DNA from 3 places in the Bacillus shivajii genome. Region 3 is predicted to be linked to each of the others. Evidence: predicted binding sites of a transcription regulator. Region 3 holds the regulator's gene; each other region holds the start of a gene.

Region 1 (7,625 bases), 1.2 Mb from region 3:
TATAGAGCTCACTTTCCTGGCATGGCAATGCATCCACCCCAAGCCACTTATGGCATGATGGCTCCTATGCCATATTATGGTTACGGTCCTCAAGGAGGATCAAATGAAGAAGACACATCTGATGATGAAAATAACTGAATAAAAATGGAATGAAGGAAAGCTGTCTCATAAAGGCGCGTTATTTCGCCAATGAGGCAGCTCTTTTATTTTTACATAAAAATTACCGTTAAAACATTGGAATCAAAATGAGCCCTCATAGACAACCTAAATGTTGAAAGGAGGGCATTAAATGAAGAAATTTGCACTAAGTTTAACGGCAGTCACCATCTTGTTATCAGGTTTAGCTGGTTGTGGTGATGTTAACGATAATGCAGCTAATAACCAACAAGAAGGATTTACAGTTAATCAAGGACGTCAAGGCGGGAACTTTTACGGTGCTCGTGGTGACGGAACGGGTATGCAAGGTGCATACAACGACATGAGAGGTCGCGAAACTGAAGGTTACGGTCAACAAGGACATTTAAGAGGTTGGAACAACCGTGTTGATACACACGGACAAGCAGCTAGAAGAAATCGAACAGGTGCATTAGGAGCACAAGAGCGTGGGATTGGTCGAGATGCAGCATTAGGTACTCGAAATAGAGGACTTGGTGCTGACCGAGGTGGAGCATTAGGAGACCGCAGACGTACTGGTGCTTTCGGTGAAAGACGTAACCATGGAGCATTAGGAGGTCAACAAGGAAGACATGCTGGTGCCCACGGTACTCGTGCAGGTGCTTATGGTGGGTTTGGCCGAGGTATTGTAGGTAACGACCGTCCTGGAATGGTTGATGAGGATGGAATTTTAAATCGTCGTCCTCGCGCTTTACAAGGTCAACAAACAAGTCGTGATAAAGGACGAGTAGGTGCAAACACGTACCGAGGAGCAAACATTTTAGGTGACCGTGACAGAGGTGTACCACGAGGGCAAATGCGTGATGGAACACGTGGTCGAATGGGAGAAACAAACATTACAGGTGAAGGACTACGTGGTCAAAACCGTATGGGAGAAGCTAATTTACCTGGTGACAGACAGCGTGGACAAAATCGTTTAGGCGATACAGGACAATTAGATAACAGAAATCGTGGCGGTATGGGACAACAAGGCATGTTTGGTGATGGTCAAACGAGGCAACAAGGTCAGCGTGGTAATGTAACAGGCTATTTTGATAGCCAAGATGGAAAATCGGCACGAGAAATTTCTAACCGTGTTGAAGCGCAAGAAGAAGTAGACGACTGTCGTGTAATTGTAAATGGTGATGATGTTGTCGTTGCCGTTGAAGCTGACGGTAATGAACAAGAAATTGAAAATAAAGTTGAATCGATGGTATCAAGAATGGCGGATGACAAAGATGTTCATGTCGTTAGCGACCGAGAACATTTTAAGACAGTCCGCGGCATGGACGAACGATTGCGTGCAGGCGAACCGTTTGAAGAAGTCGGCGCAACATTCGACGATATGCTTCAAGATCTTGGTCGTGCGGTTCAACGCCCATTTGAACGCAGCCGTTAATATGTAGATGAAAAACAGGTGAATTCTCACCTGTTTTTTCTAATGAAGATGCAAGTATTAGTCAATTAATCGAGGTAATCAACAACAAACAAAACTTCGGCCATATAAAAAACGCCAATTTTACATTTTCTCTCCTATAATTTTTTTATATACTATACATAGATTATCGAAATGGGGGAAGGAAAATGGCAGGACATTCAAAGTGGAGTAATATCAAGCATCGCAAGGGGAGACAAGATGCAAAAAAAGGGAAAGTCTTTACGAAAATATCCAAAGAAATATTTGCTGCGGTACGTTCTGGAGGAGATGATCCGGATACGAATACGAAGCTCCGCATGGCGTTAAATAAAGCAAAGTCTGCAAATATGCCAAATGAGAATATAGACAGAACAATCAAAAAGGCAAATGGAAATATTGAAGGTGTTTCTTATGAAGAAATTACGTATGAAGGTTATGCACCACACGGGATTGCAGTTTACGTTGAAGCGCTAACAGATAATAAGAATAGAACTGCAGCTGAAGTACGACTTGCATTTAATAAAAATAATGGCAACCTTGGTGAAACAGGGTGTGTATCTTTTATGTTCGATAGAAAAGGTCTTTTAATCATAGAGGTGGATGAAAACTTCGATGAAGAGGCGACTCTCCTAAAGGCAATTGAGGCTGGTGCTGAGGATGTCTCTGTATCTAACGAGCGTGCTGAAATATATACGTCTCCAGAAGACTTTGAAGAAGTTAAGCAACAATTAGAGTCAGATGGTTACAACTTTATTTTTTCCGAAGTAACGATGATTCCAACGACAAAAACAGAACTTGATGAACAAACGGCAGATGAAGTCTTTGAACTAATCGATGCATTAGAAGATAATGATGATGTACAAAATGTTTATCATAATTTAGATATTGAAAGTTAATTTTAATCTTCTAGGATAAAGCTACCTAAGTTTGGAAAACCTTATAATAATTCCTAACATAAAGAAGGAAATAATTTAGATGTTTTCCGACAAGGAGGCTTTATCTATGGTTTCTACAATGAACAGAAATCAATTATATGGCATTTTGCTTTTGATGATAACAACAATTGTGCTTGTTATGGCTACTTATTCTAGTGAGACGAAAGCTCAAGTTGATCATGAATCGTTTGAGGCAAAGACGGTTGAAGTTATTTTACAACGACATTACTTAGACGGTGAGGTTAGTGAAGAAACAGTTGAAGAAACGATATGGTCTATGGAAGACTTTTGGTCGTTTTATGATGACTGGCAACTCGTTGATCAAGGTGAAGATCAAGTGGTTTTTAAACAAGACCTAAATGACATATCCCCACTGTTGAAAATGAATGGTTATTTCGGTCTTTCTGATGAGGGAACATTAAATATATATAATGGAAGACCCGATGATAATGAGGTCATTCAATCTTTTTTCCAAATTAATACGAGTCGGCTGAAAAGTCATTTGCACGATGAGTTAGTGGAAGGTATTCCAGTTTCAAGCAAAGATCAATATTTGCAAGTATTAAAAACATATGAAAAATATGCTGTAAATGATTTATAATAAAATCTGGCCCCTTTCAAATAGTTGATGCAGCTGTTTGAAAGGGGCTTGTGTTTTGTTATACTAGCAGAATTTATAATATTTCGGTTGATAGTCTAACGGCAACTAAGGCTTTCGCCATGAGGGTTTGGCGATAAGCCAAGTTTTGTTTATCGCCATTACGAAAGCATAAATCAATAAAAAATCTTCTCACAATATGCTAAAATAGAAATGTGTGTTCGTATTTTATTTTGAAGTAGAGGAGAATGGTTTGTGATTGAGTGTTTAACAGGAAAAGTGATTCATATAGAAACGGAAGCAATTGTTATTGATGTTCACGGAGTGGGGTATCTCGTATATTGTGCAAACCCATTTCGTTTTCAAGAATGGCTTGATGAAACGAAGACTGTTTATACATATCAGCATGTACGTGAAGATGCAATCCAATTATTTGGTTTTCTAAATCGTGAAGAAAGGCGCTTGTTTGAGAAACTCCTTCAAGTATCAGGAATTGGTCCTAAAGGAGCACTTGCTATCCTTGCTTCTGGTGAACCAAAAACGGTTATTCAAGCAATAGAAGAAGAAAATGAACGTTTCCTCGTTAAGTTTCCTGGTGTTGGTAAAAAAACAGCTCGTCAAATGATTCTAGATTTAAAAGGGAAGTTGCCAGATGTAATGCCATCACTTTTCGAGGATGAATATAGTGACGAAACTTCTTCAAGGTTTTCGGAAAGTGATCCAAATAAAGAATTAAATGAAGCTGTAGAAGCATTAAAAGCTTTAGGATATGTTGAAAGAGAAATCAATAAAGTGCTGCCTGAAATTAAAGAGCAGCAGTTGTCTACTGATGAATATATTAAAAAAGCGTTACAACTTATGCTGCAAAGATAATAAACGTTGGAGGAAGATAACATGGAAGAGCGTATCGTAAGCGGAGAATCACAAGCGCAGGAAGATTGGGAAGAACGGAGTCTCCGCCCGCAAACATTATCTCAATATATTGGCCAACGCTCCGTGAAAGAAAATTTAACGGTATTTATTGAAGCGGCAAAGATGCGAGAAGAGTGTTTAGACCATGTGTTATTATATGGACCGCCGGGTTTAGGGAAAACAACATTAGCAATGATTATCGCAAATGAAATGGGGGTTAACTTGCGTACGACTTCAGGTCCGGCTATTGAACGTCCAGGAGATTTAGCTGCTATCCTTACTGCATTAGAGCCTGGGGATGTTTTATTTATTGATGAGATTCACAGGTTAAACCGGTCTGTAGAAGAAGTGTTGTATCCGGCGATGGAAGACTTTTGCTTAGATATTGTCATAGGGAAAGGACCATCAGCGCGATCTGTGCGTTTAGACCTTCCCCCATTTACCTTAGTTGGAGCAACGACAAGAGCGGGCATGCTGTCAGCACCATTGCGTGACCGTTTCGGAGTTATGAGTCGTCTTGAGTATTATAAGCAAGATGAACTAACCGAAATTGTCCAGAGAACTGGCGATGTCATGGATATTCGTATTCATATAGAGGCGGGAGAAGAAATTGCAAGGCGCTCACGTGGTACCCCGAGAATTGCGAACCGCTTGTTAAGGCGTGTTCGTGATTTTGCACAAGTACGTGGAAATGGAGAAGTTGATTTACAAGTAACACAAGAAGCTTTAGAATTACTTCAGGTTGATCGTCTAGGTTTAGATCATATTGACCATAAATTATTAATGGGGATCATTGAAAAGTTTAGAGGTGGTCCGGTAGGGTTAGATACGATTGCAGCAACAATTGGTGAGGAGTCTCATACAATTGAAGATGTTTATGAACCATATTTATTACAAATTGGATTTTTACAACGTACACCACGAGGGCGAATGGTTACCCCAAAGGTTTATGAGCATTTTCAAATGGAGGTGCCAAAGTAGTGACACAAATTCCTAAAATGTTAATTACGTTAGGGATCATTTTAGTCATTATCGGTTTGTTATGGCAAGTTGGTGGAAAGTACTTATCCTTAGGGAAACTTCCTGGGGATATTTTTTTCAAGCGTGGGAACACAACATTTTATTTTCCTATCGTTACATCCATCGTGCTTAGTATTGTCTTATCATTAATTTTGTATTTTATCGGACGTTTCCGTTAAAACTCGTATGTAATCCACGTAAAAAGTGGAATTGAAGTAAAGGAAGGTTTAATGAATCATGGATGTAAAACAATTTGATTTTGATTTACCAGAAGAGCTAATCGCTCAAACACCTTTAGGAGATCGTTCTTCTTCAAAGTTACTTGTTATGGATAAAAAAACAGGTGAACGAGAACACCGTCGTTTTTTTGAAGTAATTGAGTATTTGCAAGAGGGAGACACTCTCGTATTAAACGATACAAAAGTTTTACCGGCTAGACTTTTTGGAGTTAAAGAAGAAACCGGGGCGAAAATTGAAGTGCTCTTATTACACGATGAAGGTGAACATACGTGGGAAGCCCTTGTCAAACCAGCAAAAAGGGTAAAAGTCGGGACCGTTGTACAATTTGGAGATGGATTATTAAAAGCGACTTGTGTGGAGGAAATGTCAGAAGGTAGACGGAAGATGAAGTTTTCGTTTAACGGTATTTTTCATGAAATTTTGGATCAGTTAGGTGAAATGCCGCTTCCTCCATATATTCAAGAGCAACTTCAAGAAAAAGATCGATACCAAACGGTCTATGCTAAGAACCGAGGCAGTGCTGCAGCACCGACAGCAGGACTTCATTTTACAAAAGAACTGCTTGAGGAAATTGAAAGTAAAGGGATCAATATTACTTACGTAACGTTACATGTTGGTCTAGGAACATTTCGACCAGTAGCTGTAGAAGATGTTGAATCGCATGAAATGCATGCGGAGTTTTATCAATTGAGTGAAGAAACAGCTCGTATCATTAATGAAACGAAAGAAAATGGCGGACGTGTCGTTGCTGTTGGGACAACATCGGCGAGAACTTTAGAAACAGTTGCTTCGAAAAACGATGGAGAGCTTGTAGCATCATCAGGTTGGACAAGCATTTTTATTTATCCAGGGTTCCAATTTCGTGCGATTGACGGACTACTAACGAATTTTCATTTACCTAAATCAACATTAGTCATGTTAGTTAGTGCGTTTGCAGGAAGAGAAAATATTTTAAATGCATATAAAAATGCAGTAGAAAATCGCTATCGTTTCTTCAGTTTTGGCGATGCGATGTTACTCATTTGATCATGAAAAGGCATTTTTAAAACGAATAAAGCACATTTGTGTTTGAAAGTAGACGCTACTCGCTTTCACCTCAAGGTACAAGTGTGACATCCATTCAAGCTACACTACGTTTGCTTTCATGGTGTCTTCTTTGCACCCCAGGGCACAAGTGCGACATCCGTTCATGCTTCACTTGCGCTTGCATTTACGGTGTCTTCTTTGCCGCGGGAACGGCACGGGCATCCCAAATCTCATTACGCTCGTATTGGGTGATTTTCGGCTCGCGCTATTCCCGCAGGAGTCTCGTAGCCTACTTCCAAACAACGCATAAGTAACATTAAAATGTCTTTTCCTTGAAGATGTTGCAATTTATTAAGATTGGATAGGAAAAATTAAGAGGAAGTGAAACAATGACAGCACCAATAACTTACGAACATATAAAAACGTGTAAACAATCGGGGGCTCGTCTTGGGATCGTTCATACACCCCACGGTTCTTTTGAAACACCGATGTTTATGCCAGTTGGAACTCTAGCAACTGTGAAAACGATGAGTCCTGAGGATTTAAAGGATATGGGCGCAAAGATTATTTTAAGTAACACGTACCATTTATGGCTTCGTCCAGGTCATGACATTATAAAAGAAGCAGGTGGACTTCATAAATTTATGAATTGGGATCAACCGATCTTAACAGATTCAGGTGGCTTCCAAGTATTCAGCTTAAGTGATATGCGAAAAATTACGGAAGAAGGAGTAGAGTTCCGTAATCACTTAAGTGGAGAAAAAATGTTTTTAAGCCCTGAAAAGGCGATGGAAATCCAAAATGCCTTAGGACCTGACATTATGATGGCATTTGATGAATGTCCACCTTATCCTGCAGAATACGATTATATGAAAGCGTCAGTTGAACGTACGACAAGATGGGCGGAACGTTGCATCAATGCTCATGAGCGTTCAGATGAACAAGGGCTATTTGGGATTGTTCAAGGCGGAGAGTATGAAGAACTGCGCCGACAAAGTGCAAAGGATCTTGTAGCAATGGATTTCCCAGGCTATGCTGTAGGTGGTTTGTCAGTTGGTGAACCTAAAGATGTCATGAACGAAGTGCTTGAATTTACGACACCTTTATTGCCTGACAACAAACCACGCTATTTGATGGGAGTAGGTTCGCCAGATGCATTAATTGATGGATCTATTCGAGGGATAGATATGTTCGATTGTGTCCTTCCAACCCGTATTGCGAGAAATGGAACGCTAATGACGAGTGAAGGCCGCCTAGTTGTTCGCAACGCAAAGTATGCTCGTGACTTTAGACCACTTGATGAAAATTGTGATTGTCATGTTTG
Region 2 (7,625 bases), 1.2 Mb from region 3:
TCTTCTCGTTCCTGCAGGTGCAATTTCCTATTACGAGTGGTGGCCGCTCTTTTCGCCGTCCGGAACTGAAAGTGCAGGTCTTCTGCTTGTCCCATTTGTATTAACGTGCCAAGTTGCCGTACAGAGCCAATTTCCGAAAGACGGAATTAAAATCTATGGGAAACGATTATTACTTTTAAGTATGATTTCCATTGTCGTTGCTGTATGTGCAATTTTTTGGCCTATTTTAGCTCCTGTCGTTGCTGCAACGATTTTGCTGTTAAAAGAAGGATTGTACGTATGGTATCACTCTGTTGACCGTCGTCGTAACAGCATGTTTAGCAATCATGCAGAAGGGTTAGTTGTACTTGGTGTTCTTCCGTACTCAACAGCTGATAAGATGAACATTGAAGTTGGAGAAGTGATTTCGAAAGTAAATGGTTACGAAGTGAATTCACAGCGTGAACTTTATGAAGCGCTCCAAATGAGTCCAGCATACTGTAAATTAGAAGTGATTGACCAAGAAGGAGAAATTAGGTTTACGCAATCTTCAAGGTATGAAGGAGATCACCATCAAGTAGGGTTATTATTTATTCCAGATGATCCATATGGAAACTTGTCACCTCGTGCATTACGCTCTTCTGTCGTGATTTATAAAGATCGTGAAGGTACAAAAGTTGAGGGCGAAGGGTTTGACGAAGTTGCATCGTCTGAAGAAGAACAACAACCAATAAGTGAAAAAGAAACGGAAGCTCACGATAAACTTATCGAAAATAACGGGAATATTGACGTTCCTCAAACTGAAAAGGATAACGAAGTTGCTAGTGAAGAAGAGGTTCAAGTAGAGCCATTTGAGGAAGTGGCAGCAACGACCGAAGACAATGAAGAGGTTTTAGTAGATAAAGAGATAGAGTCCTCACAAGAAGAGGCAAACAGTAATGAAGAAAAAGTAAAACTTTTTTCTAATGAGGAAGAAGCAAAGCAATTAAATGAATCGTTAGCAGAAGATGTATCAAAACCGACACCTACTGTGCAAGATGAGGCTCCATACGGACAAGCATCTGGGTTATCAGCTTTTTACGAAGAGTTTCGAAAAAGTAAACCTTCAAAAGATCAATGGAAACAAGATGCATCTGACGGAGCAAGTGAAACGGAAGAGAATGACGATAAAAAGAGTTAGTAAATCACCGCATACACTGCAAGGTTTACAAAGTATATAAACGAAACGTAAAGTCGCCTGAGGAGCTATATTCCAGAGGCGGCTTTCTTTATTGAATACCTTTATACTTTTTTCCTTGAAGGGACGACATAGTACGAATGTATGTTCGTTATTTTTCATTTATGTGTTATAATGATACACAAAGGTTAAGAATGGGTAATAAAGGTAATATGACCGAGCTCGTTACTTGCATTTTAGAGCTACGTTCGTAATGATAGATACAAGGAAAAGAGAAATGAAACTCGATATTTTCTACTTTATATTAATAATAGTGATTAACAATAGACGAAAAGCTTCTTACTAATTTTTAAAACGAGGGGGTACAGTCATAATGGAACAACCGATGGTCAATACATTTGATTTACACTCCAAATATTCACCTCAAGGAGATCAGCCGAAAGCGATCTCAGAGCTCGTCAAAGGAGTGAATGAAGAAAAGAGATTTCAAACGTTACTTGGAGCGACAGGGACAGGTAAAACATTTACGGTTTCTAACGTCATTAAAGAAGTGAACAAACCGACACTCGTTATTGCCCATAACAAAACATTAGCGGGGCAGCTCTACAGTGAGTTTAAAGAATTTTTCCCGAACAACGCTGTAGAATACTTTGTAAGCTACTATGATTACTACCAGCCAGAAGCATATATTCCACAATCTGATACGTACATAGAGAAAGATGCAAGCATTAATGACGAAATTGATAAGTTACGTCACTCAGCTACAAGTTCACTCTTTGAAAGAAACGATGTCATTATCGTCGCAAGTGTATCGTGTATATACGGTTTAGGTTCGCCTTCAGAATATCGTGATTTAGTTGTTTCGTTGCGTACAGGAATGGAGATTGAACGAAATGATCTTCTACGTAATCTCGTAGACGTGCAATACGAGAGAAACGACATTAATTTTACTCGTGGAACGTTTCGTGTTCGTGGAGATGTCGTTGAAATTTTCCCAGCATCAAGAGATGAACATTGTCTTCGTGTGGAATTTTTCGGTGATGAAATCGACCGAATTACAGAAGTGGACGCTCTAACTGGTGAGGTACTAGGTGAACGAAATCATGCCGCGATTTTCCCAGCTTCTCACTTCGTTACGCGTGAGGAAAAACTAAAACGTGCGATCGTAAACATTGAAAAAGAATTAGAAGAGCGTTTAGCAGATTTGAACGACAAAGGAAAACTCCTAGAAGCACAGCGACTTGAGCAGCGGACAAGGTACGACATCGAAATGATGCAAGAAATGGGATATTGTTCTGGGATCGAGAACTATTCAAGACATTTGACGTTTCGAGAAGCTGGAGCAACGCCTTATACATTATTAGACTTCTTCCCAGATGATTTTCTTATTGTCGTCGATGAATCGCATGTGACGTTACCACAAGTACGTGGGATGTACAATGGTGACCAAGCTAGAAAAGGCGTGCTTGTCGACCACGGGTTCCGTCTCCCTTCAGCAAAAGATAATCGACCGTTGAAATTTGAAGAGTTTGAAAAGCATATTTCACAAACAATTTTTGTTTCAGCAACACCAGGACCGTACGAACTAGAAAAGTGTCCAACTGTTGTCGAACAAATTATTCGTCCGACTGGGCTACTTGATCCATCAATCGATGTTCGTCCGATCGAAGGGCAAATTGACGACCTCATCGAAGAAATCCGTGTTCGAAAAGAACGTAAGGAACGTGTTCTTGTGACAACGTTAACGAAGAAAATGTCTGAGGATTTAACGGATTACTTTAAAGAAATCGGTATTCGTGTGAAGTATTTACATTCTGATATTAAAACGTTAGAACGAATTCAAATCCTTCGCGACTTACGACTCGGAGAATTTGATGTTCTCGTCGGAATTAACCTTTTAAGAGAAGGACTTGATATTCCAGAAGTATCACTAGTCGCTATTCTCGATGCGGATAAAGAAGGCTTCTTAAGAGCAGAGCGTTCGCTAATCCAAACGATGGGGCGTGCTGCACGTAATGCGAATGGACACGTGATTATGTACGCTGATAAAATGACAAAATCAATGAACATTGCGATAGAAGAGACGAAACGCCGTCGTTCCATTCAAAAAGAATTTAATGAGAAACATGGCATAACGCCTCAAACGATTCAAAAAGCAGTGCCAGAACTTATCCAAGCAACATTTGCAGCTGAAGATGAAGAAACGTATGATGTAAAAGAAGTTGCGAAAGCCGAGAAGATGAGTAAGAAAGATCGCGAGAAGGTTATTGAACGAATGGAAGCAGAAATGAAAGAAGCAGCGAAAGGTCTCGACTTCGAACGTGCCGCCGAGTTACGAGATGTCATTATTGAATTAAAAGCAGGAGGATGAAACTGATCATGACTCAACAAAATATCGTTGTTAAAGGGGCGAGGTCCCACAATTTAAAAAATATTGATGTGACGATTCCGAGAAATAATCTAGTCGTTTTAACTGGTTTATCTGGATCAGGAAAGTCATCACTTGCTTTCGATACGATTTACGCAGAAGGGCAACGCAGGTATGTTGAATCGCTGTCTGCTTATGCTCGTCAATTTTTAGGACAGATGGACAAGCCAGATGTTGATACAATTGAAGGACTGTCACCGGCCATTTCGATCGACCAAAAAACAACAAGTAGAAACCCACGTTCAACCGTGGGGACCGTTACCGAAATTTACGATTATTTACGACTTCTTTTTGCTCGTGTCGGAAGACCAATTTGTCCTAAACATGGAGTTGAAATAAGCTCACAAACGGTCCAGCAAATGGTAGATCGCATGACGGCTTACCCTGAGCGAACGAAAATGCAGATTCTTGCCCCTGTTGTATCAGGTCGTAAAGGGACACATGTGAAAGTGCTTGAAGATATAAAAAAACAAGGTTTTGTTCGTATACGTGTTAATGGTGAAATGCGCGAAGCAGCGGAAGAAATCGAACTTGATAAAAATAAAAAGCATAATATCGAAGTGGTCGTTGATCGGATTGTGATCAAAGAGGGAGTTGAATCGCGTTTAGCCGACTCGATAGAAACGGCATTAAATTTAGCAGACGGTAGAGCGATGGTCGATGTGATTGGCGAAGAAGAGCTGTTATTTAGTCAAAAACATGCCTGCCCTCACTGTGGTTTTTCGATTGGTGAACTAGAGCCACGGATGTTTTCTTTTAACAGTCCATTTGGCGCTTGTCAGTCTTGTGATGGTTTAGGAAGTAAACTTGAGGTAGACTTAGAGCTCGTTGTTCCTGATTGGAGCAAGGCGCTTAATGAACATGCAATTGCTCCTTGGGTACCGACGAGCTCACAATACTACCCGCAGTTATTGAAAAGTGTTTGTGAGCATTATGGAATTGATATGGACGTCCCTGTCGAGAACCTTCCAAAACATCAAATCGATAAAGTTTTGTATGGAAGCGGGAATGAGAAAATCTACTTCTATTATGAAAACGAATTTGGTCAAGTAAGAGAAAAAGAAATTTACTTCGAAGGTGTGGTTCACAATATATCACGTCGATATCATGAAACAGCGTCGGATTATATACGCGAGCAAATGGAAGGATATATGGCGCAAAAGCCTTGTCCGACATGTAAAAGTCACCGTCTTCGAAAAGAATCGCTTGCTGTGAAAGTAGACGGTCAACATATTGGGGAAGTGACAAAGCTATCTGTAAAGGATGCCAAAGTATTTTTTTCACAACTTGAATTGACCGATAAGGAACTTGCCATTGCTCGTATGATTCTAAGAGAGATTGAAGAAAGACTAGGCTTTTTAGTAAATGTCGGATTAGAGTATTTGACCTTATCACGGTCTGCTGGAACTCTTTCCGGAGGTGAGGCGCAGCGAATCCGCTTAGCAACGCAAATCGGTTCCTCACTCATGGGCGTTCTCTATATTCTTGATGAACCTTCGATAGGACTTCACCAGCGTGATAATACTCGGTTGATTCGAACGTTAGAAAAAATGCGTGACCTCGGCAACACATTAATTGTCGTTGAGCATGATGAAGATACAATGCTTGCTGCGGATCATATTATTGATGTCGGTCCTGGAGCAGGAGTTCACGGTGGGGAAGTGATCGCAGAAGGTTCACCGAACGAAGTTATGAAAGACGAGAATTCGTTAACGGGACAGTTTTTGTCTGGGAAGAAATTTATTCCTCTACCTGTTGAAAGGCGGAAACCAGATGGTCGAAAACTATCGATCAAAGGGGCCGAAGAGAACAACTTACAAAAAACAAGTGTAGACTTACCGTTAGGTGTGTTCGTTGCTGTAACGGGCGTTTCCGGATCAGGAAAGAGTACCTTAATTAACGATATCCTATATAAATCACTTGCTCAAAAACTAACGACTGCAAAAGATAAGCCAGGTAAACATAAAAAAATTGAAGGTATTGAACACCTCGAAAAAGTCGTTGACATTGATCAATCACCAATCGGGCGTACACCACGGTCAAACCCAGCAACGTATACAGGCGTTTTTGATGATGTTCGCGATGTGTTTGCGATGACAAATGAAGCAAAGGTTCGTGGGTATAAGAAAGGACGTTTTAGTTTTAACGTAAAAGGCGGTCGCTGTGAAGCTTGCCGTGGTGACGGAATTATTAAAATCGAGATGCACTTCTTGCCGGACGTGTACGTCCCTTGTGAAGAATGTGATGGGAAACGATACAATCGTGAAACGCTCGACGTGAATTATAAAGGAAAAACGATTGCTGATGTGTTAAGTATGACAGTGGAAGATGCGTTAAGTTTCTTTGAAAATATTCCGCGTATTAAGCGAAAAGTTCAAACGTTGTATGATGTCGGTTTAGGGTACATGACGCTTGGTCAGCCAGCGACGACCCTATCTGGTGGTGAGGCACAAAGAGTGAAGCTTGCCTCTCAGCTACATCGCAGGTCAAATGGTAAAACTCTTTATATTTTAGATGAACCAACAACTGGACTTCACGTAGCAGACATTGACCGACTTTTAAACGTACTCCAACGACTTGTCGAAAATGGAGATACCGTGTTAGTCATTGAGCATAATTTGGATGTGGTCAAGACTGTAGACTATGTTGTAGACCTCGGACCTGAGGGCGGCGATAAAGGTGGTAAGCTTGTTGCACAAGGAACACCAGAAGAAGTCTCTGAAGTGGATGGGTCTTATACTGGTCAATATTTAAAACCAATCTTAGAGCGTGAGCGAAAAAGAATGGAGAAAAGGTTACAAGAAAAGGAAAACGTGCAAACAACTTCATGAAAATGAATATATTATAAGACTGCTTAAGAACGTGTCAGTGTACCTCAATGATGGAAAATAAGGTGAAATCGTAGTGATTGATCTTATCTTTTTCTCTGAAAGTACCTGGCACTACTTTTTTTGCCATGAGCTTTTCATTGGACTGACCTAGTTTTCCTACGTCTCAAGTCTTAGAAAAAAATCGAATTTGCGACGGTTTTCACATAAAGTGTGAAACCTTTATAATGAACATACGTTAAATATAGTATTGGAAGAAACGATGAAGGAATCACTTCACAACTTGGAATATATGAACATGCATTATAACGAATTCATGAGGAGGAGAAAGGGATGCAAGAAGAAAGAAAGAAAATTTTACAAATGATTGAAGACGGCAAAATATCTGCAGATGAAGGTGTGGATTTACTGAATGCTCTAAAGGAAACTGAAAAGGAAAAACATGGAGCGAAAAGTGACAAGGGATCAGAAACGGAAGAACAGTCGCTTTCACGTGATGTTGACTGGGAAAAAGGCACTGGGTACCGACAAACAGAACAAAAAGTCAGTTCCTTTGCTTCGAAGTTTACAGATTTCATTGAAGATGCTGTTCAAAAAATTAAAGAGTTTGACCTTGATTTCAATTTCGGATCTTCTGTTGAAATTCAGCACATTTTTCAGCATAAAGAGGCAACGGTAAGACATGCCGATATTTCTATCGAAAATGGCAGTATCACTTTCCGCCCGTGGGAAGAAGATGATATTCGAGTCGAGTGTAATGTGAAGGTGTACAAAGTGCGCGATTCAGACGAAGCGCGTCGTCATTTTTTAGATGAAGTCGTTTTTGATTTATCAAATGAAAAGCTTCGTTTAGAATCACGAAAAAAATCAATGAAAGTAAATACCATTGTTTATGTTCCAAAGAAAGACTTAGAACGATTAAAACTGTATGCGTTTAACGGGAAGTTAACAGGGGAACATGTCTCAGTAAAGAAGTTTGAAGCGCAAACCGTTAACGGTCGAATTAGCTTTGATGAAGTTGAGGCTGAAGACGTTCGCTTAGAAACGGTCAATGGGACCATTTCAATTAGCAAGCTTCAATCTGAACATTGTGATGCGAAAACAGTAAACGGGACGGTTGCGATTAGTGCAGCAAAAGGTGATATTGATGCCGAAACGTTAAATGGCACAATCAATTATAAGCTACTTAAGCCAAGTAATAGTCGAGCGTACT
Region 3 (7,625 bases):
GTAGTATCCATTCCTTTTTCTATGCGATCGTAAGATTTTGTTTAGATCGTTTGTTAACTTCAAAGGTTAGTCATAGTTAGGAGAGGGATAGAATGGTAATAAAACGATGTTTTCAAATAAGGAGTGATAGCAGGAAAAATTCTTTGTTAGATTATCTAACAACATTACACATAACGAATAAAATCTTCGTTAGTATAAGATTAACGAAAGACAGCGAAGGTGAATGAAAGATCATTTGAAAGTATACAGTAACTCATTTTCGCTTATTTTAAGAAAGATGGAAGACGTCTGTAAATGCATTTATAGCATGGACAATTTTAAGGAGGAGAAAATTTAGATGAGTAAGTATTCAAAAGAAAACATTATGAAAATGGCTGAAGAAGAGAACGTACGATTTATCCGACTACAATTTACAGATTTATTAGGGATTATTAAAAACGTAGAAATTCCTGTTGGTCAGCTTCCAAAAGCATTAGACAATTTAATGATGTTTGATGGATCATCCATTGAAGGATTCGTTCGAATCGAAGAGTCTGATATGTATCTTTACCCGGATTTAGATACTTGGGTCATCTTCCCATGGACGCCAGAAAAAGGGAAGGTCGCTCGTTTAATCTGTGATGTATATAATCCAGATGGAACACCATTTGAAGGAGATCCTCGCGGCGTGTTAAAACGTGTCTTAAAAGAAGCAGAAGAGCTAGGATTTACAGAATTTAATATTGGACCAGAGCCTGAATTTTTCCTCTTTAAAAATGATGAGAGAGGCGAACCAACACTTGAATTAAATGATAAAGGTGGATATTTCGACTTAGCTCCAACGGATTTAGGTGAAAATTGCCGCCGTGATATCGTGTTAGAACTTGAAGATATGGGCTTTGAAATTGAAGCATCTCACCACGAAGTTGCGCCAGGTCAACACGAAATTGACTTTAAATATGCTGATGCAATAACTACGTGTGACAACATCCAAACGTTTAAGCTCGTTGTAAAGACGATCGCAAGAAAGCACGGTCTTCACGCAACATTCATGCCTAAACCACTATTTGGAGTGAACGGAAGCGGGATGCATGCGAATATGTCACTTTTCCGCAGTAAAAAAGAAAATGCTTTCTTTGACGCGGATACACCAACGCAATTAAGTGAAACGGCGATGCAATTTTTAGCTGGTACACTAAAGCATGCAGATGCTTACACAGCCATCACAAACCCTACAGTGAACTCTTATAAGCGTTTAGTTCCTGGATATGAAGCGCCATGTTATATCGCTTGGTCAATGAGAAATCGTTCTCCATTAGTACGCATTCCATCTTCAAGAGGAATTAGTACGCGTATTGAAGTACGTAGTCCAGACCCAGCAGCAAACCCATACTTAGCAATGGCAGCTTTACTTGCAGCCGGTCTTGATGGAATTCGTAACGAAATGACACCACCATCTGAAACTGATGGTAACATTTATGCAATGGATGAAGAGGAAAGAGAAGCAGAAGGAATTCATGCATTGCCTGCAACATTAAAAGGTGCCATTGATGCATTGAAGAAAAATGAAGTCATTACGAAATCTCTTGGTGAACACGCACTTGAACACTTTATTGAAGCAAAAGAAATCGAGTGGGACATGTTTAGAACCCAAGTACATCCTTGGGAGAGAGAGCAGTACATGACGACTTATTAATAGCAAAAAAGTCCTTGATACGTATTCAGTATCAAGGGCTTTTTACTACTCATACATACTTAATGAATCATCAGTATCATAAATAGACTCCCATTCTTTATAAGAGAGTTGAAAATCTTTAGGGTAAGTTCCTGCTAAAAGGGTAAACGCCCCCTTATCATAGAGGATGAAATAACTTTTCTTCATGTCAACATCTTTTGATTCTTTTGATTCAAAAGATTTTATCATTTCTTCTTTCTCGTCTTCTGTAATCTCTACGTTTAATACTTTTGTTATACCTTTAGACCCATCATTTTTAACTAAAGAGTAGACTCCGTATCCATACCATTCTTTTTCTTCTGTAAACATCTCTCTTTTAGCTTCGTCGTATTTTTGTTCCCTTTGATAATAATACCCACAATGAAAACAACACAAAAATGTTTCATCAGTTTTATAATAGAAATCTTCTAATGCTGTTTTTTTACATTGTGGACATTCAACATTTGACATAATAGAGGCCATTCATCTACACTCCTTTAATTGATATAAGTTTTTTTGTAATTAAAAGGTTGAGAGTGTTAAAAAATGATCACCTACTTTCGATCAAACTTTTATTTGAAGTGATTCTTGGAAGTTCAAATTCGATTGTTTTAAAGGTGTATAGAAGGTATAAATCTAAGGGGATTTTTAGAAGTAATTAAAAATGATGGCAAAAAGGTAGAAAAATAACATGAAATTATATTTATATTAACAATTCAGAGGTTAGAAAACAAGTGTTCGGGTATGTTGTTGATTTATGTAACTAATATTTAAACAGTGGAGAATTGACCAATTTAATAGGTGGCTTTATCTTATTGTGATTTTGTGATTTTTTAGTCACACAAAAAACCACCCATTTGGGTGGTTTTTAATGAATCGTCCGGAATACTCCAACAACTTTTCCTAATATATGAACATTTCTTAAGATGATCGGTTCAAGTGTTGCGTTCTCTGGTTGCAAGCGAACATGATCTTTTTCTTTGAAAAAGCGTTTAACAGTTGCTTCATCTTCCTCTGTCATTGCAACGACAATATCACCGTTATTAGCACTTTGTTGCTGACGTACGACGACATAATCCCCATCAAATATACCAGCTTCAATCATCGAATCTCCTTGAATCTCAAGAATAAACGAATTTTCATCGCCAACTAAATGTGCGGGCATTGGTAAATACTCTTCAATATTTTCAATAGCTGTAATCGGTGAACCGGCAGTAACTTTACCAATGACAGGAATATATAAAGAAGGTGATTCGGATACTCGTGATGGTTCATCTTCCATTCCTATAACTTCAATAGCTCGAGGCTTTGTTGGGTCGCGGCGAATATATCCTTTCTTTTCTAATCGAGACAGGTGTCCATGTACAGTTGAACTGGAAGCGAGTCCGACTGCTTCACCTATTTCCCTAACAGATGGTGGGTACCCTTTTTCTTTTACTTTGTCTTTTATAAAAGCAAGTATATCTTGTTGCCTTTTTGATAGTTTTGTCATTGAATGCACCTCGTTTATTGATTGATTTTATGCGGTGTTCTACGTAAGTTCAAAATAGTTCACAAAATAAATTGACTAGCTCATTTACATCAAAATCTGAATAATTATTTCAGGAACATTATACCATGGCTAAAAAAAAGGTGCAAACATCCGTTCTCTTTTTGTGTTGACACGAACAGATGTTCTTGATAGTATGTATACGAACAAACATTCGTTTAAAGTGGAGTGAGTAATATGGTAAAGTTAAAAAGTTTTAAAAGAGGAATCGATTGTTCGATATTTGTTTTATTTTTAGCGATGGGTTTATTTATATGGACAACTGCAACGGCATCGGAACTTCCTGATGATCAACGTCTATTAACAGAAGAGTGGGTTGTTGAAGAGGGGCAATCTTTATGGACGATTGCCTCAGTACAAGCTGACAATGTAGATATGCCTGTTCAGTCTGTTATTTTATGGATACAAGAAAAAAATGAATTAAATGATTCTAATATATACCCAGGTCAAAAACTTACTATTCCTGTAGATTTGGAGGGTTATGTAACAGAATGAAGCTTCGTGCAATTATCTATACAAGAGTAAGTACAGAAAAAGAAACTCAAGAGACATCCCTTAAAAGGCAGCAAGAGGAATTATTAAAAGGGGCCGATGAATGGGGGATGAAGGTCGTTGACGTTGTAGAAGAAAAAGCAAGTGGCTATGATGTAGACAGAGATGGTTTTTTGAATATGCTTACAACATTTAAAGAAGGCAAAGCAAACGCTTTACTCATCCAAGACGATACTAGGCTTGGCCGTGGTAATGCAAAAGTAGCATTAATACATCAGTTAAATAAATTAGGGATTCGTATCTATACAATGGAGGATATGGGGACAATGGTTCTTTCTGAAACAGATACAATGATATTAGATATTGTTTCAATCGTAGAAGAGTATCAAAGGAAGCTTCATAACCTTAAAATTAAAAGAGGCATGAAAAAAGCAGTTGAACAAGGTTATGACCCATCCATAAATTTAATTGACAAAAAGCATGGTGGAGGTCGTAAAAAACAAGATGTGCCGATAGAAGAGATTGTTCGTCTTAAAGAGAACGGACTCACTTTTCATGAAGTAGCTGCAACGTTAAGAGGGTTTGGATATTCGTTATCAAAGGCAACTGCACATAGACGATATCAAGAATATAAACGTAAACAACAACAACCCGAAAACGAAGGTTACACTTGAATCCTATAAAGAGTTCTTGTACGATAATAGAGGTTACTTGTCTAGTGCCATAAATGGAGGGTTCATTTGTATGTTAAGCAAAGACAAAATTCAACGCATCAACGAATTATCAAAAAAATCAAAGGCAGAAGGACTTACACTTAAAGAACAAAAAGAACAAAAAAAATTAAGAGAAGAGTATTTACAAAATGTTCGTCAATCTTTTAAGAATCAGTTGAAGTCGGTAAAAGTAGTTGACGATGAAGGTAACGATGTAACGCCTGACAAGTTAAAAAAAGAAAAAGGACAAGACGGAATGACTCACTAATGGTTGAGCTTTCGGTCTTGTTTTCGCTTTCATGAAAATTATTTAAAGAAGAAGGTCGTTTTATTCATGTAATTTTTATAGTTGGTGATAATAAAAATATTGAATCATTCGTTAAACATATTGAATGTTAACAAAGTATGAAAATGTGTCGTTAAGGCTGATATTGTGTATGTTTAATGGTTGTTTTACAAGGAAAAGCAGTATATGATTATTAAGTAGTCGACAATTTACGGAAAGAAAGGAAGTATTTTTATGTCAAGTAATATTGATACATTATCAATTAATACGATTCGTACGTTATCAATTGATAGTATTGAAAAAGCACAGTCAGGTCACCCAGGAATGCCAATGGGGGCAGCACCAATGGCTTACACATTATACTCGAAATTTATGAACCATAACCCAAATAATCCAGAATGGTTCAATCGTGACAGGTTTGTTTTATCTGCAGGTCACGGTTCAATGCTTCTATATAGCTTATTACATTTACATGGTTATGATGTTTCTATGGATGATTTAAAAGAATTCCGTCAATGGGGAAGTAAAACACCTGGACACCCTGAATTTGGTCACACACCAGGGGTTGAAGCAACAACTGGTCCTTTAGGACAAGGTTTTGCAATGGCTGTTGGTATGGCTATGGCAGAAAGACACTTAGCTGGGACATACAACAGAGATCAATTTAATGTTGTTGATCATTATACATATTCGATTTGTGGAGATGGAGACTTGATGGAAGGTGTTTCTGCTGAAGCTGCTTCACTTGCAGGACATTTAAAATTAGGTCGTCTTGTCGTTTTATATGATTCAAACGACATTTCACTTGATGGAGACTTACATCAGTCATTTTCTGAAAGTGTAGAAGATCGTTTCAAAGCTTACGGTTGGCAAGTAATTCGTGTAGAAGATGGAAACGACCTTGATGAACTTACACGCGCGATTGAATCTGCAAAGTCAGATGAACGACCTACAATGATTGAAGTGAAAACAACAATTGGATACGGATCACCGAATAAAGGTGGTAAATCTGCTTCTCACGGTGCACCATTAGGTGAAGATGAAGCAAAATTAACAAAAGAGCATTATAAATGGACGTTTGAAGAAGATTTCCATGTACCTGATGAAGTAAAAGACCATTATAAACAGCTTGCAGAAGAAGGTGCTCAAAAAGAAGAAGCATGGAATAAAATGTTTGAAGAATATAAGCAAGCTCACCCAGAACTTGCTGAACAGCTCTCACTGGCTATGAAAGGTGAACTTCCTGAAACTTGGGATAAAGAGGTCCCTGTCTACAACGAAGGAGATAAAGCTGCCACACGTGCAACAGGTGGAGAAGTTTTAAATGCCCTTGCCAAAAATGTTCCAAGTTTATTTGGTGGATCAGCAGACCTTGCTTCTTCAAACAAAACAATGTTAAACGGAGAAGAGGATTTCTCTAGGAACAATTATGCTGGACGTAACATTTGGTTCGGGGTTCGTGAATTTGCGATGGCTGCAGCAGCGAACGGTATGGCTTTACATGGTGGTGTGAAACCATATGCATCTACGTTCTTCGTCTTTTCTGATTACCTTCGTCCAGCAGTACGCTTATCTGCATTAATGAATATTCCAGTAACGTATGTGTTTACTCATGATAGTATTGCTGTTGGTGAAGATGGTCCAACACATGAGCCAGTAGAGCAGTTAGCAGCATTACGTGCAATGCCTGGCGTTTCGACAATCCGTCCTGCGGATGGAAATGAGACAGCTGCAGCTTGGAAATTAGCTGTCGAAAGTACAGATACACCTACTGCACTAGTATTAACTCGTCAAGGCTTACCAACGTTAAAATCAACCGCAGAGAAGGCTTATGAAGGCGTGAATAAAGGTGCTTACATCGTTTCTGAAGCAAATGGAACAGCTGATGGTTTACTACTAGCATCAGGTTCTGAAGTAGCCCTTGCTGTTGAAGCTCAACAAGCTCTTGAAAAAGAAGGTATTCACGTATCAGTAGTAAGCATGCCAAGTTGGGATCGCTTTGAAAAGCAGTCTAAAGAGTACAAACAACAAGTGATTGATCCTAACGTAAAAGCCCGACTAGCAATTGAAATGGCAACACCATTAGGGTGGGAACGTTATACAGGAGACCACGGTTCAGTTCTTGGAATCGATGGATTTGGAGCATCAGCACCAGGAGATCGTATCATTAAAGAATACGGTTTTACAGTGGAAAATGTCGTTGCTCAATTTAAACAACTTTTAAACAAATAATGAAAAGCTCTTTTCTAAAAGGGTGCTCCTGCGCTTACTCGTCGCAGGTAAAGAGTGTTCTTTATGAATAGAAAGTATTTGAATGTGTGAGCGATTGGCGGCGACACCTGCGGGAAAAGCACGAACCGAAAATCACCTGAAACATCGGTAGAAGTTTCAGGAAGTTGAGGTCGTGCCCGCGGTAAGCGTCCGGCGTTAGCGAACAAAAGTAAAAAAACAACAATGTTTATGAAAAAAGTCTAATGAAAAGAAACTCGCTCACTTGAGCGAGTTTTTCTTTCAAGTCAAAAAAGATCGCAATCCGACAAAAAAAGTCCTTTTTTGTGGCATAATAAGACATACCTCTTTAAGCTCGTCCTCTATAATGAAAGTTATAAGGAGAGGTGAGCTTAAATGAGAATATATTATGTATATGTCATTCGAGAGGAATTTGCGAGCCTTTATTATGGGTTGGAGCAAAAGCTGTTCCGGCTGTTTTTAGAGAATAGACAATCAAACGGTAAATTAAAAGAAATTACAAAAATGCAAATTGAGTATATAAGCGAAAAGGTTGATCAAAATGAGCTTTATGACTATCTTTTAGCAAATGTTCAAAATACAAAAGGGATGAATGTTTGTAATGGAGAAAAGTTAACAATCAACCATAAACGAAGTTATGCA

What was found. Region 3 encodes LexA, which represses DNA repair genes until DNA is damaged. Its sites were predicted from a motif close to CGAACATATGTTCG; they were not measured.
Region 1: the regulator LexA is predicted to act here: its motif matches at 3,314-3,327, upstream of ruvA (Holliday junction branch migration protein RuvA).
Region 2: the regulator LexA is predicted to act here: its motif matches at 1,294-1,307, upstream of uvrB (excinuclease ABC subunit UvrB).

What each region holds. Positions count from the first base shown of each region.
Region 1 is NZ_CP084703.1:1,278,123-1,285,747, forward strand. It holds gene safA (SafA/ExsA family spore coat assembly protein) at 1-138, shown strand, start outside; gene LGQ02_RS06170 (YhcN/YlaJ family sporulation lipoprotein) at 290-1,552, shown strand; gene LGQ02_RS06175 (YebC/PmpR family DNA-binding transcriptional regulator) at 1,738-2,466, shown strand; gene LGQ02_RS06180 (BofC C-terminal domain-containing protein) at 2,573-3,106, shown strand; gene ruvA (Holliday junction branch migration protein RuvA) at 3,359-3,976, shown strand; gene ruvB (Holliday junction branch migration DNA helicase RuvB) at 3,998-4,996, shown strand; gene LGQ02_RS06195 (DUF2905 domain-containing protein) at 4,996-5,214, shown strand; gene queA (tRNA preQ1(34) S-adenosylmethionine ribosyltransferase-isomerase QueA) at 5,273-6,301, shown strand; gene tgt (tRNA guanosine(34) transglycosylase Tgt) at 6,691-7,625, shown strand, end outside.
Region 2 is NZ_CP084703.1:3,687,510-3,695,134, reverse strand. It holds gene LGQ02_RS17875 (PDZ domain-containing protein) at 1-1,159, shown strand, start outside; gene uvrB (excinuclease ABC subunit UvrB) at 1,542-3,527, shown strand; gene uvrA (excinuclease ABC subunit UvrA) at 3,536-6,415, shown strand; gene LGQ02_RS17860 (DUF4097 family beta strand repeat-containing protein) at 6,746-7,625, shown strand, end outside.
Region 3 is NZ_CP084703.1:2,496,755-2,504,379, reverse strand. It holds gene glnA (type I glutamate--ammonia ligase) at 338-1,675, shown strand; gene LGQ02_RS12240 (hypothetical protein) at 1,721-2,176, opposite strand; gene lexA (transcriptional repressor LexA) at 2,562-3,185, opposite strand; gene yneA (cell division suppressor protein YneA) at 3,420-3,737, shown strand; gene LGQ02_RS12225 (YneB family resolvase-like protein) at 3,734-4,408, shown strand; gene LGQ02_RS12220 (DUF896 domain-containing protein) at 4,479-4,715, shown strand; gene tkt (transketolase) at 4,968-6,965, shown strand; gene sirA (sporulation inhibitor of replication protein SirA) at 7,359-7,625, shown strand, end outside.